2 regions of the Yersinia antarctica genome follow, and region 1 is predicted to be linked to the other one. Evidence: predicted binding sites of a transcription regulator. Region 1 holds the regulator's gene; the other holds the start of a gene.

Region 1 (6,719 bases):
GATGAATTCGCCTAACGTTTTCATGACTCAATCCCTGGATCTACGGTTAAATATCGATTTATTAACAAACAACACACCTGATGGCAGCAGTGTAGCCCAAAGGTGAGAATGATTCATAGGCAATTCCATTTCTTCTCTTTGATTCTGAGCGGTAGAATGGTTACAAACTCGAAGCTTATTAATACGGAAAATTTATGCGCATTCACATATTAGGTATCTGCGGCACTTTTATGGGCGGCCTGGCAATGCTGGCCCGCTCATTAGGTCATGAAGTGACAGGAGCGGATGCTAACGTGTATCCACCAATGAGCACGTTGCTGGAGAATCAAGGGATCGATTTAATTCAGGGATATGATCCAGCTCAACTGAGTCCCACCCCGGATTTAGTGATCATTGGTAATGCCATGAGCCGTGGTAACCCTTGTGTTGAAGCAGTATTAGAGCAAGGCATCCCTTATGTTTCCGGCCCACAATGGTTACATGACCATGTATTGCCAGAGCGTTGGGTATTAGCGGTGGCGGGTACACACGGAAAAACCACCACTGCGGGTATGGTGACCTGGATTCTGGAAGCCTGTGGTTATGAACCGGGATTCGTCATTGGCGGAGTGCCGGGTAATTTTGATGTATCAGCACGTTTAGGTAATAGCCCATTCTTTGTCATTGAAGCTGATGAATATGATTGCGCCTTCTTTGATAAGCGCTCTAAGTTTGTTCACTACAGCCCAAGAACGCTGGTTATGAATAACCTTGAGTTCGATCATGCGGATATTTTTGACGATCTGAAAGCTATCCAGAAGCAATTCCATCATCTGGTACGTTTAGTGCCAGGGAAAGGGAAAATCATCGTGCCGGATAATGATAATCACCTGAAGCAAGTGATGGCGATGGGCTGCTGGAGTGAGCAAGAGTTGGTCGGCGAAACTGGCAGTTGGTCGGCGCGCAAAGTATCGACCGATGCCAGTGTTTATGAAGTGTTTCTTGATAATAAATTAGTGGGCGAGGTCAGTTGGTCACTGGTGGGTGAACACAATATGCATAACGGTTTGATGGCGATTGCCGCTGCCCGTCATGTCGGGGTTTTACCCGCCGATGCTTGCAAGGCACTGGGTGATTTTATTAATGCTCGTCGCCGGCTGGAATTGCGGGGTGAAGCTCATGGTGTCACGGTTTATGATGATTTTGCTCATCATCCTACCGCTATTCTTGCCACTCTGGCGGCACTGCGCAGTAAAGTGGGTGGGACTGCACGTATTCTGGCCGTTTTGGAGCCACGTTCTAACACCATGAAATTAGGGCTATGTAAAAATGAGTTGGCACCTTCATTAGGTCGTGCGGATGAAGTGTTTCTGTTCCAGCCGCAGCATATCCCTTGGCAGGTAGTGGAGGTGGCTGAAGCATGTATTCAGCCTGCGCATTGGAGTGCTGATATTGATGCGTTAGTCGATATGATCGTGAAAACAGCACAACTGGGCGATCACATTCTAGTGATGAGTAACGGTGGTTTTGGTGGGATTCATAACAAATTGCTGAGCGCTTTGGATAAAAAAGCGGAGCAATAAGCTCTATCGCAGGATTAAGTCGGATAAAAAAAGCCCCCGCGATAGCGGGGGTAAAGGGTTCGTCGGATAGACGAGGGATTATTCGGATGTGAGCTGACTTCAGCCAATACTTTGTTGCAATCAATACTCTATTCAATAAGCTAAAAATTAGTATTTATCTTTATTTTCAGTCTATTGAATAAATTATCAAGGTACGAAAGTATGCCCCTCTGAGCGGGGCATTTACTTTCACTGCTGGCGCTTAATCTTATTTGTAAATCTTAGCTGTGGCGTGCCAACCATTGTCTTGATGCATACCAATGATTTTGTATGCCGTAGCGCCTTCACTATCAGCTTTTTTCGCGATGGCCTGCTCAATATCAGAAGGAGCACCGGTAATCGCGCTCACACTGACTGCGCCTAAATCAGTCATTTTGCTTGCTTGGGCGGCATTGATTGATTCCGCAGCAGATGCGCCGAAAGCAACAACAGAAAGTAAACTCAGGGCTGCCAGAGTAGTTTTGATTTTCATGATTTTTCCTTAATCAGATTCAACAATCCAAAAGTACTTTTAATGATTCTGGTACTTTTAGTTTATTGTTTTTACTGTTTATTTAATTTTTTCGATTTGGGCTTCACGCCATTTTTGATCTATCTATTGCGAATTACTGGTAAATCTTGGCAGTGGCATGCCAGTTATTTTCTTCTCGCACTTCGATCACTTTGTAAGCTTTAGCGCCCATAGCATCAGCTTTATCAGACAGCGCCTGACGAATATCGGATGGTGCGCCGTTAAGGCCACTGACGGTAATGGTGCCCATTGGTTGTAATTTTTCAGCCTGACTCTCATTGATAGAATCCGCTGCAAAAACACCAAATGACAGTGCAGAGAGAATGCTGGCAGTTGCGATGGTAGTTTTAATATTCATGTTATTGCCTCTATTTATTCTTTATCACTTCGCATGAAGTGTGATTTACGTCACGAAAATGAGTATACATCTAGTAACTGAGAATATTAATAGCAAGCTAATAATATTTAAGGTCACTTTATCGCTAGTGACTACTTTTTAAGAACTAAAAGGAATAAAAAGTGATTAAAAAACAGCACGTTCAAGTAAAAACTTAATGTTTTCAATTGAGTAAGCGTTTTTGACTAAAAGTGCGTTAGTCAGTGGTAGGTTTGACTGTAAGGGAGAGATAAGCAGAATTATTTTGTGGTTTAGACCGAAATCAGTAGTTATATGCCCTGGTTAAAGGCTATGAAGGTATGATTAATCGGATAACGGTGACAGGGATACAGTGCGGCGCAGAAGGCCGCATCTATATACATCAGACATAAAGATGTGGAATTAAAGCTCTTGTTCGAATAGCCCAAGAATGGCTTCATGCAGTTGTTTAACCGTAAAACCTCTGGCAGGCGTTGTGAAAATGGTATCGTCACCAGCAATACTGCCTAAGATCCCTTCAGCCTTACCTAATGAATCCAGCAGGCGGGCGATCAGCTGTGCCGCACCAGGGCTGGTATTAATCACAACGACTGAATCATTATAATCGACATCCAAGACCAGATTTTTTAGTGGGCTACTGGTTGTTGGCACCCCCAATTCTGCGGGTAAGCAGTAAACCATCTCCATTTTGGCATTACGCGTTCTAACCGCACCGAATTTGGTTAGCATACGTGAAACTTTGGATTGGTTGATATTTTCGAAGCCTTCTTCCTGCAAGGCCAAAACGATCTCACCTTGAGAACTGAATTTCTCTTCTTTCAATAACGCTTTAAACGCTTTGATAAGATCTTCTTGTTTTGCGGGATTACGCATTTTCTGTGCCTTGATCAGTCAATAGTGAATAGGATTATTATGCATATAAATGAATTTTTATTCAACATGACTATGGAGTATTGGCGATAAAAGCACTGATATCAAGGTGTGGTGAAATTTTCACATCATCTTACTGTTACGATTATGCTAAATCAGTTTTTATCAACATTCGGCGCGAGTAACTAAAATGTTATTAAAATGATGTTGTTCTGATGTAACGGAAGGGTGTAATGTAACCGCCGATTAACCTGTCATGAATACTTCAGTAAATTTTAGAATAATGTGCGCTATATCATTAATGAATAAGCGATTTACTCTAAAATGCATACGTCTTATGCGCCTTTTTGATGCGTGATATCTCAATCTGACTGTTAATAGATTGTGTTTAAAATCACAATAAATTAAGGTGCCTAAATAGATGAATTCACGGCAAATTTAAATTAAATATAAAAAGGAGTATAGGATGAAAGTTGCAGTTCTCGGTGCCGCTGGTGGTATCGGCCAGGCCCTCGCTCTTCTACTCAAGACCCAGCTTCCTTCAGGTTCAGACCTCTCATTATATGATATCGCGCCAGTGACTCCCGGTGTTGCGGTTGACCTGAGCCATATCCCGACCGCTGTTAATATTAAAGGCTTCAGCGGCGAAGATGCTACCCCAGCCCTTAAAGGGGCCGATATTGTTCTGATTTCTGCGGGTGTTGCACGTAAACCGGGCATGGATCGTTCAGATCTGTTCAATGTTAATGCTGGCATCGTCCGTAATCTGGTTGAGCAAATCGCGCTTACTTGCCCGAAAGCATTAATCGGTATCATTACCAACCCAGTTAACACGACAGTAGCGATCGCCGCAGAAGTACTGAAAAAAGCCGGTGTTTACGACAAGAATAAATTATTTGGCATTACGACACTGGATACCATTCGCTCTAATACCTTTGTTGCTGAACTGAAAGGTAAGCAACCTCAAGATATCGAAGTGCCGGTTATCGGTGGCCACTCTGGTGTTACCATTTTGCCATTGTTGTCACAAATTCCAGGCATTAGCTTTACCGAGCAAGAAGTGGCTGACCTGACTAAACGTATCCAGAATGCGGGTACTGAAGTTGTTGAAGCAAAAGCCGGTGGCGGGTCAGCGACTCTATCTATGGGGCAGGCTGCGGCACGTTTTGGTCTTTCTCTGGTTCGTGCTCTACAAGGCGAAAGCAATGTTGTTGAATGTTCTTACGTTGAAGGCGACGGTAAATATGCCCGTTTCTTTGCTCAGCCAATCCTGTTAGGTAAAGAGGGTGTTGCTGAACGTAAAGACATTGGCAAATTGAGTGCGTTTGAACAGCAAGCGCTAGAAAGCATGCTTGATGTATTGCACAAAGATATTGAGTTGGGCGAGCAGTTCGTCAATAACAAGTAGTAGCAGGGGCTTAAAGCTGCCCCTGAGATAATATTATCAACCGCCGAAGCTATGCATCGGCGGTTTTTTTATGCCCGAAGAATAGCCGGCCGTATCCTCACTTTTCGGTCAAGAAGAACCCCTGTTTTCGGATCAAAATAGCGTGTTGGCCAAATTTCGGAAGGATGAATCTCTAAACATTCGGCAATCAACCATTCCCCCTTTGGCCAAGGACGAGTTAACGCATTGGCAAGAGTCGAGGAACTTAACCCTGCCTCACGAGAGAGGGCGGCTAAAGTTGTGCCTTTTTTACGTAGTGCGGCAATGATGTCTGCTGGGTGCCAATCAGATTTCCTTAAAATCATCTTTAATCCTTTTTTTTTCTAAGCAGCTGACGTGTTAGTGATATAAATAACAGTACATTGTTAATCGTACTGTGAACAGAAAGTGACCATTTAGAAAGATCATACCATTTATTTTCTAAAAGATTTTAAATGTTTTCTAAATATTCCTTTTTTGTGTCACAACGCATATTAGGAAGCAACACCATGAAAAAAGAGTGGTTTGCCGCTAAGGAACTGGCAGGTCTTGAGGGATTACCCTCATCACCACAAGGCATTAACCTCATGGCGAAACGTGAGGGATGGGAACAGCGCCGTCGTCGTGGCGTTCAAGGGAAGGCGGTGGAGTATCATGTTGAAAGTTTACCTTCCACCATACTGAATTCATTACATTTAAGAGAAGAGCCGGCACAGTATACGCCAGCACGGCAAGACCCATTAGCCCTATGGATAGAGGCTTACTATCGTTTTACGGAGGTTGAACGGGAGCAGATTATTACCTTTATTTTTCGTGAAGGAGCTAAAAGCCTGATCGAGCAATTGAGAATCGATTAAGCCCGCCAGATGTGCACTTTGTGCCAGGAAATTGCTACAGCAGCTCATTGATAGAGAATTGATATGAAAAAACAATGGATTACCGCTGCTGAGCTTATTGGTATTGGCGGATTGCCTAACACGCCTGCAGGGGTTAATGGTCGAGCCAGAAAGGAAGGTTGGGAACGCAGACGTAAACTTGGGGTGCAGGGAAAGGCGGTAGAATACGCTATCGAGGGGCTACCATCTGATGTACTGTGTGTTTTACGCTTGAAAGAAACCCCCCCGGAATATGTTGTGCGGTGCAATGACCCATTGGCTATATGGATTGAAGCTTACAATCAACTCACTGATGCTGAGCGCTCGCGAGCTATTGCATTTTTGCTACGGGAAGGGGTAGGAACACTGATGAAACGTTTGGATTAATAGCAGAAAAGATAAACCCGGGCGGTAAAGCACGGGTTTCTTAATGATTTCTCAAAAGGCGCGTTGTACTGCAATGTGCGCTAAACCCTCAAGAGCCAGGCGGTATTCACTTTCAGGGAGAATCTGTAACGCAGCAATGGCTTTGTCGGCCTCTTCCTCTGCACGCCGACGGGTATAGTCAAGTGAGCCACACTGCTGCATTGCAGCCAATACGGGTTCGAGTAAATGGCGGCCATTGCCTTGTTCAATTGCTTGTCGAATCATGGCTGCTTGTTCCACGGTGCCATTACGCATGGCATGCAGTAGGGGCAATGTAGGTTTACCTTCATTGAGGTCGTCACCGGTATTCTTACCCAAAGTGGTGCCATCAGAGCTGTAATCGAGCAGGTCATCAATTAGCTGGAATGCAGTACCCAGATAACGGCCATAATTCTGTAACGCCAACTCCTGCGTTTCAGTGGCATCCGCCAGCACGGCCGCAGATTGTGAAGCTGCCTCAAACAAGCGAGCCGTTTTGCTGTAAATAACCTGCATATAGTTTTCTTCAGTGATGTCTGGGTTATTACAGTTCATTAACTGTAAGACTTCACCTTCAGCAATAACGTTTGTGGCTTCTGACATCAAAGTAAGAACGCGCAGTGATTCGAGGCCGGTCATCATCTGGAATGAGCGC
Region 2 (6,719 bases), 4.3 Mb from region 1:
GCGCATATCTTTCTCACTCAGCTTTTTATCTTTTAAGCGAGTGAAAAGCTGGGCCAGAGCTTCTGGGTTACTTGCGGCTTCACCGTGTGGTGAAATACTGTGATATTGCTCTGCCGTATTCGTCAGATTGAGGAATTGGCTAAAAGCACGGGCTACCGGCAGCAGCTCGTCGTTGGACAGATTTTGCAGCGTGGTCAGCAGTTCCTGACGGCTCGCTTCATTACCAGCACGCGAAGATTTGGATAATTTACGGATGGTTTCTACTTTTTCAAGGATGTGTTCACCAAGCGCTTCTTTGATGGTGTCCCCGAGTAGCGTACCGAGCATACTGACGTTACTTCGCATTGCGGAATATTGTTCGTTCATATGACCCCTGACCCATATCCCCTTCGCCCTTGACGCCGCAGGGTGGTTAGCGACGCTTACTCACCTGAATCACTGACCGGTGTCAGCTTATCGGGATTAATGAGCCTCAAAGAGGCTCACCCTGCGGGCTAGCATAAATGCTGTTCAAATCGGTCTTCAACCGATTTGTCTTTCACTTGCTGCCTACCTGCAACGCCAATGACTTTGGGTATAAACTTTTATGGTTTCTTTTTGTAAATTAATTTCACCCAAAAGGCCGAGATGGACAATTCCACTCGCCACGTTCAATTCCATACTCCAATTGACACTATTTTTAGCAAAAAAACATCAATTTTAGGGATATTGCTGAAATTTAATTACCAAGGTCAGGTTATCAGTCTTCCTAATAGGCAAAATTGATCGCCTACCCCATAAGAGGTAATTACTGCTGGCAGAAATGGTCAACCAACTGACCAATCAGCTCGCGGGTTGGCTCGATAAAGGCCATATCGATAAATTCATCTGGCTGATGGGCTTGATCGATCGAACCGGGTCCCAGCACCAGAGTTGGGCACACTTGCTGGATAAACGGCGCTTCGGTGCAGTAGTTCACCACCGCGGTACGCTCACCCAATAATTTCTCGATAACCCCTACCATATGGTGATCGGTTGGGCATTCATAGCCTGGGATCGGTGGATGCAGTTCGTCAATGCTCAAACGGCCTGGCCAGCGCTGGCTTACCGGTGTCAGCGCTTCGGTCATTAACTCATTCAGATCACTTAATGTCAGGCCCGGCAACGGGCGGATATCCATATGCAATTCGCAGCAAGCACAGATACGGTTTGCCGCATCACCGCCGTTAATATGACCAAAATTCATGGTGGGATACGGAATAGTAAACGCCGGATTGTGATAACGCTCTTGCAACTTGGTGCGTAGCTTCATCAATTGAGTGATAGATTCATGCATTAAATCAATGGCATTCACCCCACGTGCCGGATCGCTAGAATGCCCAGACTGACCGGTAATTCGGATAGCATTGGAAATATGCCCTTTGTGCGCCCGCACCGGTTGCAGCGAGGTTGGCTCACCGATAATGGCAAAATCTGGGCGCAACTGGCTGGAGGCGGCAAAGTAGCGCGCGCCTGCCATGGTGGTTTCTTCATCGGCGGTTGCCAGAATATACAGCGGCTTGCTCAGTTTGCTGGCATCGATATCGCGCACCGCATCCAGAATAAAGGCGAAAAAGCCTTTCATGTCGGCGGTACCCAAACCATACAACTTATTGTCATGTTCGGTCAGGGTGAACGGTGAGCGCGTCCAACGCCCTTCATCAAAAGGCACTGTATCGGTATGACCCGCCAGCAATAATCCACCATTGCCTTCTCCAATGCTGGCAAGCAGATTAAATTTGTGGCGTGTATCGGGCACGGGTTGGATCTCGACACGAAAACCCAAGTCTGCAAACCATCCGGCCAACAAGTTGATTAACGCCTCATTACTTTGATCGAGAGCGCTATCGGTTGCGCTGATCGATGGCGTCGCGATTAACGCCCGATACAGCTCAATAAATGGAGGTAATTTCATCTTCACTGTTGACAGCCTTTGGTTAGGATAGTATCAATATTCATGCAGTAATTATGAATAAAAATACATTAAGCTTGAGCGTAAGGGAACCGAAAAACACCCTTAAATTTACGAAAATGTCAACGCTCAATCACGAGGGGAACAGCAAAACCTTGCTGAAAACCCAAATACCGGTTTTGACTACTTATGTCTTTATACCGAATTACATTTTTATACCCAAAGTACTTGGAGTTGCAGGTAGGCGGCAAGTGAGTAATAAGCACTGCTGCAACGTCAAGTAAGCAGGGTAAGGTGAACTGAACCCATGTTGAATACGCTAATTGTTGGTGCCAGTGGTTATGCCGGAGCGGAGCTTACGGCTTACCTGAGTCGTCACCCACATATGAACATAACCGGTTTAACGGTTTCAGCGCAAAGTGCAGATGCAGGAAAATTACTTTCTGACCTGCATCCGCAGCTAAAAGGCATTATTGATCTCCCGCTGCAACCCTTGGTGGATGTGGCTCAGGCGGCAAAAGGGGTTGATGTTGTGTTCCTCGCTACCGCCCACGAGGTCAGCCATGATTTAGCGCCGCAATTTTTAGCTGCCGGTTGTGTAGTATTCGATCTCTCCGGTGCGTTTCGGGTTAAAGATACGGCGTTTTACCGTCAGTATTATGGTTTTGAACATAAACATCCCGATTGGCTGGATAAAGCCGTCTATGGGCTTGCTGAATGGCAGGCAGAAGAGATTAAGCAGGCACAGTTGATCGCGGTACCAGGCTGTTATCCAACCGCATCGCAATTAGCGCTTAAGCCGTTGGTTGATAGCAAATTATTGAATGAAGCACAGTGGCCGGTGATTAATGCGGTCAGTGGCGTCAGCGGCGCAGGGCGTAAGGCCAGTATCGGCAACAGTTTCTGTGAAGTGAGTTTACAGCCCTACGGCTTGTTTAATCATCGTCATCATCCAGAAATTGTGGCTCACCTTGGCACGCCAGTTATTTTTACCCCGCACTTGGGTAATTTCGCCCGGGGCATTTTGGCGACCATTACCTGCCGTCTGAACGCGGGTATTACGGCGCAAGATATTGCCGACGCGTATCACCATGCTTATCAGGATAAACCGCTGGTGCGGTTGTATCAGCAGGGTGTTCCCGCGTTGAAAGCGGTGGTTGGTTTGCCTTTCTGCGATATTGGTTTCTCGGTGCAAGGCGAACATTTAATTATTGTCGCTACTGAAGATAACCTACTGAAAGGTGCGGCAGCTCAGGCTGTACAATGCATGAATATACGTTTTGGTTTTACAGAAACCGAGTCTCTGTTGTGGGGCAAGGTAAGTCACTAGCCGAAATTGCTGGTTGCGGTCATGCCTGTAAACCCATAAATTTTACCCGATTAAATAAGGCGCAAAAATGATGAATCCGTTAGTCATTAAATTAGGTGGCGTGTTGCTCGACAGCGAAGAAGCGCTGGAACGCCTGTTTACTGCATTGGTGACTTATCGCGAAAAGCATGAGCGCCCGCTAGTGATTATGCACGGTGGCGGTTGTCTGGTTGACATTCTGATGAAAAAACTCGCTTTGCCAGTAGTGAAGAAAAACGGCTTACGCGTCACCCCTGCTGATCAGATTGATATCATTACCGGCGCACTGGCTGGCACCGCTAACAAAACCCTGCTGTCTTGGGCGGTGAAACATAATATTAATGCTGTTGGCTTGTGTCTGGGCGATGGTGGAACCGTCTCGGTAACGCTACTGGATGCCGAGCTGGGGCATGTGGGTAATGCTCAACCGGGATCACCTACTTTGGTGAATACCTTGCTGACTGCGGATTACATGCCCATTATCAGCTCCATTGGTATTACTGCCGACGGCCAACTGATGAATGTGAATGCCGATCAGGCAGCCACCGCGTTAGCCGCCACCCTTGGGGCAGATTTGATCTTGTTGTCTGATGTTAGTGGCATACTGGATGGTAAAGGCCAACGGATTGCTGAAATGACGGCGCAAAAGGCCGAGCAACTCATTGCTCAAGGCATCATCACCGATGGTATGGTAGTTAAAGTGAACGCAGCACTGGATGCAGCACGCTCACTAGGCCGCCCGGTAGATATTGCCAGTTGGCGTCATGCGGATCAGTTACCGGCACTGTTTAATGGTGAGCCAATTGGCACACGTATTCTGGCCTAAATACCCTTCTTATTTGAAGTTGCAGCGCTGTTAGCGGCTCTTACTCACCCGAATCACTGACTTGAGTCAGCTCAACGGGATTCGTGCGTTTGCTGCCTTGCTGCCACTCCAACTACTTTGGGTATATTATGAGTTTTTATTCTGAAACTAGGGAAGAAAGATTATGGCATTGTGGGGCGGGCGGTTCAGTCAGGCGGCAGATCAGCGTTTCAAGCAATTCAACGATTCACTGCGGTTTGATTATCGGCTGGCGGAGCAGGATATTATCGGTTCTGTTGCCTGGTCGAAAGCGCTGGTGACGGTTGGGGTATTAACGGCTACCGAACAGCAACAACTGGAACAGGCACTTGATGCATTGCAAAAAGAAGTGCAGGCCGATCCGCAGGCTATCTTGCACAGTGATGCTGAAGATATTCACAGTTGGGTCGAAACCAAACTGATTGATAAAGTTGGCGATTTAGGTAAAAAACTGCATACCGGCCGTAGCCGTAATGATCAGGTGGCGACCGATCTGAAATTGTGGTGCAAATTCCAGATTACTGAATTACAAACTGCGGTTAAGCAGTTGCAGCAGGCGCTGGTTGCCACAGCCGAAGCGAATCAGGATGCCGTCATGCCGGGTTATACCCACTTGCAACGTGCTCAACCGGTGACTTTTGCTCACTGGTGTCTGGCGTATGCAGAAATGCTGTCGCGTGACCAAAGCCGACTGCAAGATACCCTGACGCGCTTGGATGTCAGCCCATTGGGCAGTGGGGCATTGGCAGGTACTGCCTATGACATCGATCGCGAACAACTGGCTAGCTGGTTAGGTTTCGCCTCTGCCACTCGCAACAGCCTCGACAGTGTTTCAGACCGCGACCACGTCTTAGAGCTACTGTCTGATGCCAGCATCGGCATGGTGCATTTGTCTCGTTTTGCTGAGGATCTGATCTTCTTCAACAGTGGCGAAGCGGCTTTTGTTGATTTATCGGATCGTGTGACCTCCGGTTCTTCCTTGATGCCACAGAAGAAAAACCCAGATGCGTTGGAATTAATCCGTGGTAAATGTGGCCGGGTACAAGGTGCATTGACCGGAATGATGATGACGTTGAAAGGCTTGCCTCTTGCTTATAACAAAGACATGCAGGAAGACAAAGAAGGGCTGTTTGATGCGTTGGATACCTGGCTCGATTGCCTGCATATGGCGGCGCTGGTATTAGACGGTATTCAGGTAAAACGGCCACGTTGTAAAGAAGCGGCAGAACAGGGTTACGCCAATGCCACTGAACTGGCTGATTATCTGGTCGCCAAGGGCGTACCCTTCCGTGAGGCGCACCATATTGTTGGTGAAGCGGTCGTTGAAGCTATTCGTCAGGGTAAAGCGCTGGAAGCACTCTTGCTGGCTGATTTGCAGAAGTTCAGCGCAGTGATTGGCGATGATGTTTATCCGATTCTGGCATTGCAATCTTGCCTGGATAAACGTGTTGCTAAAGGTGGGGTCTCACCACAGCAAGTGGCTTCTGCTATTGTCGAAGCGAAAGCACGCCTAATTTAATTAGTTAGCTATTAATATTGATAATGGGCCGCTTTATAGTGGCCCATTTTACATTTAAACGTATTTGAAATAATTTACATGTTATTTTTCATATTGTTTTATTTTGATTGACGTTACTCTAACGATTATTTTTCTTATTTAATCTACGTTATAAAACCAATATTTTCAGCCTAATAAGATTTTAATTTTAATATTCAGTTGAGTTTATACCTCTTAGTGATTATGATAATCATTATCAACCAGTGGCGTTGTAGTGAAACCTCTACTAAGATTAAAAATAGAGACATATAATTCAAAATAGCCGAAAACCTATTTTATTCCTGCATTACCTGATCCATTAATAAAGTGGCTGGGCTGCTATTAGATTTAATTCTTTATGATTTTTCTATTTTGAAAAAGGTCAGTCATATCGTTAATAGATAATGACTTTCCTTTGTTCAAACATCTCTGGTTATCCGGCATTAGATTTATTGCTGGCCATTATCACGTCTGCTATTCAAGAACTAAAATAGTTAACAGGTTAATTATATTCATATCGTAAGGATGAAATCTAATAAATGGACAATATAGTGAGAGATAAAAGAAAAATAATAACCTCAATGAATAAAATTGCCCTTGGTATATTTATAGCTCTGGCAACAGCGCAAGGCTATTCTGGCAAAGTTCGTGCGGAGGCAACGGTAACCCCTTCGGCTGAAAATGATATGCTATTGGATAAACTCAAGGTAGAAGGAGCGAATAACTCCCAGGACGGTGACTGGGTATATGATGAGCTGCACTCAGTCAGTGAAATCTCTCGCGAACAATTGGATAATCGCCCTGCCCGCCATGCGGCAGATATATTGGAACAAACTCCCGGTGTCTATTCCAGCGTCAGCCAGCAAGACCCCGCGCTTTCCGTGAATATCCGTGGTATCCAAGACTACGGCCGCGTCAATATGAATATTGACGGCATGCGGCAAAACTTTATGAAAAGCGGTCATGGTCAGCGCCATGGTGTGATGTATATCGATCCAGAAATATTGAGTAGTGTTGTGATTGAAAAGGGGGCCACCAGCGGTATGGGCGGTGCTGGCGT

The links. Region 1 encodes ArgR, which controls arginine synthesis, uptake and breakdown. Its sites were predicted from a motif close to ANTGAATAAAAATACANT; they were not measured.
Positions count from the first base shown of each region.
Region 2: a site for ArgR is predicted at 1,986-2,003, ahead of argC (N-acetyl-gamma-glutamyl-phosphate reductase). Genes of this name have one in related genera too.

Region 1 is NZ_JBSJQF010000001.1:501,782-508,500, forward strand. Features, by position in the region: gene fbp (class 1 fructose-bisphosphatase) at 1-24, opposite strand, end outside; gene mpl (UDP-N-acetylmuramate:L-alanyl-gamma-D-glutamyl-meso-diaminopimelate ligase) at 195-1,562, shown strand; gene ACWJJO_RS02245 (YdgH/BhsA/McbA-like domain containing protein) at 1,810-2,073, opposite strand; gene yhcN (peroxide/acid stress response protein YhcN) at 2,207-2,470, opposite strand; gene argR (transcriptional regulator ArgR) at 2,891-3,361, opposite strand; gene mdh (malate dehydrogenase) at 3,825-4,766, shown strand; gene ACWJJO_RS02265 (helix-turn-helix domain-containing protein) at 4,835-5,110, opposite strand; gene ACWJJO_RS02270 (DNA-binding protein) at 5,294-5,641, shown strand; gene ACWJJO_RS02275 (DNA-binding protein) at 5,705-6,046, shown strand; gene ispB (octaprenyl diphosphate synthase) at 6,098-6,719, opposite strand, start outside.
Region 2 is NZ_JBSJQF010000001.1:4,762,240-4,768,958, reverse strand. Features, by position in the region: gene ppc (phosphoenolpyruvate carboxylase) at 1-366, opposite strand, end outside; gene argE (acetylornithine deacetylase) at 788-1,933, opposite strand; gene argC (N-acetyl-gamma-glutamyl-phosphate reductase) at 2,238-3,260, shown strand; gene argB (acetylglutamate kinase) at 3,328-4,104, shown strand; gene argH (argininosuccinate lyase) at 4,268-5,641, shown strand; gene ACWJJO_RS21955 (TonB-dependent hemoglobin/transferrin/lactoferrin family receptor) at 6,199-6,719, shown strand, end outside.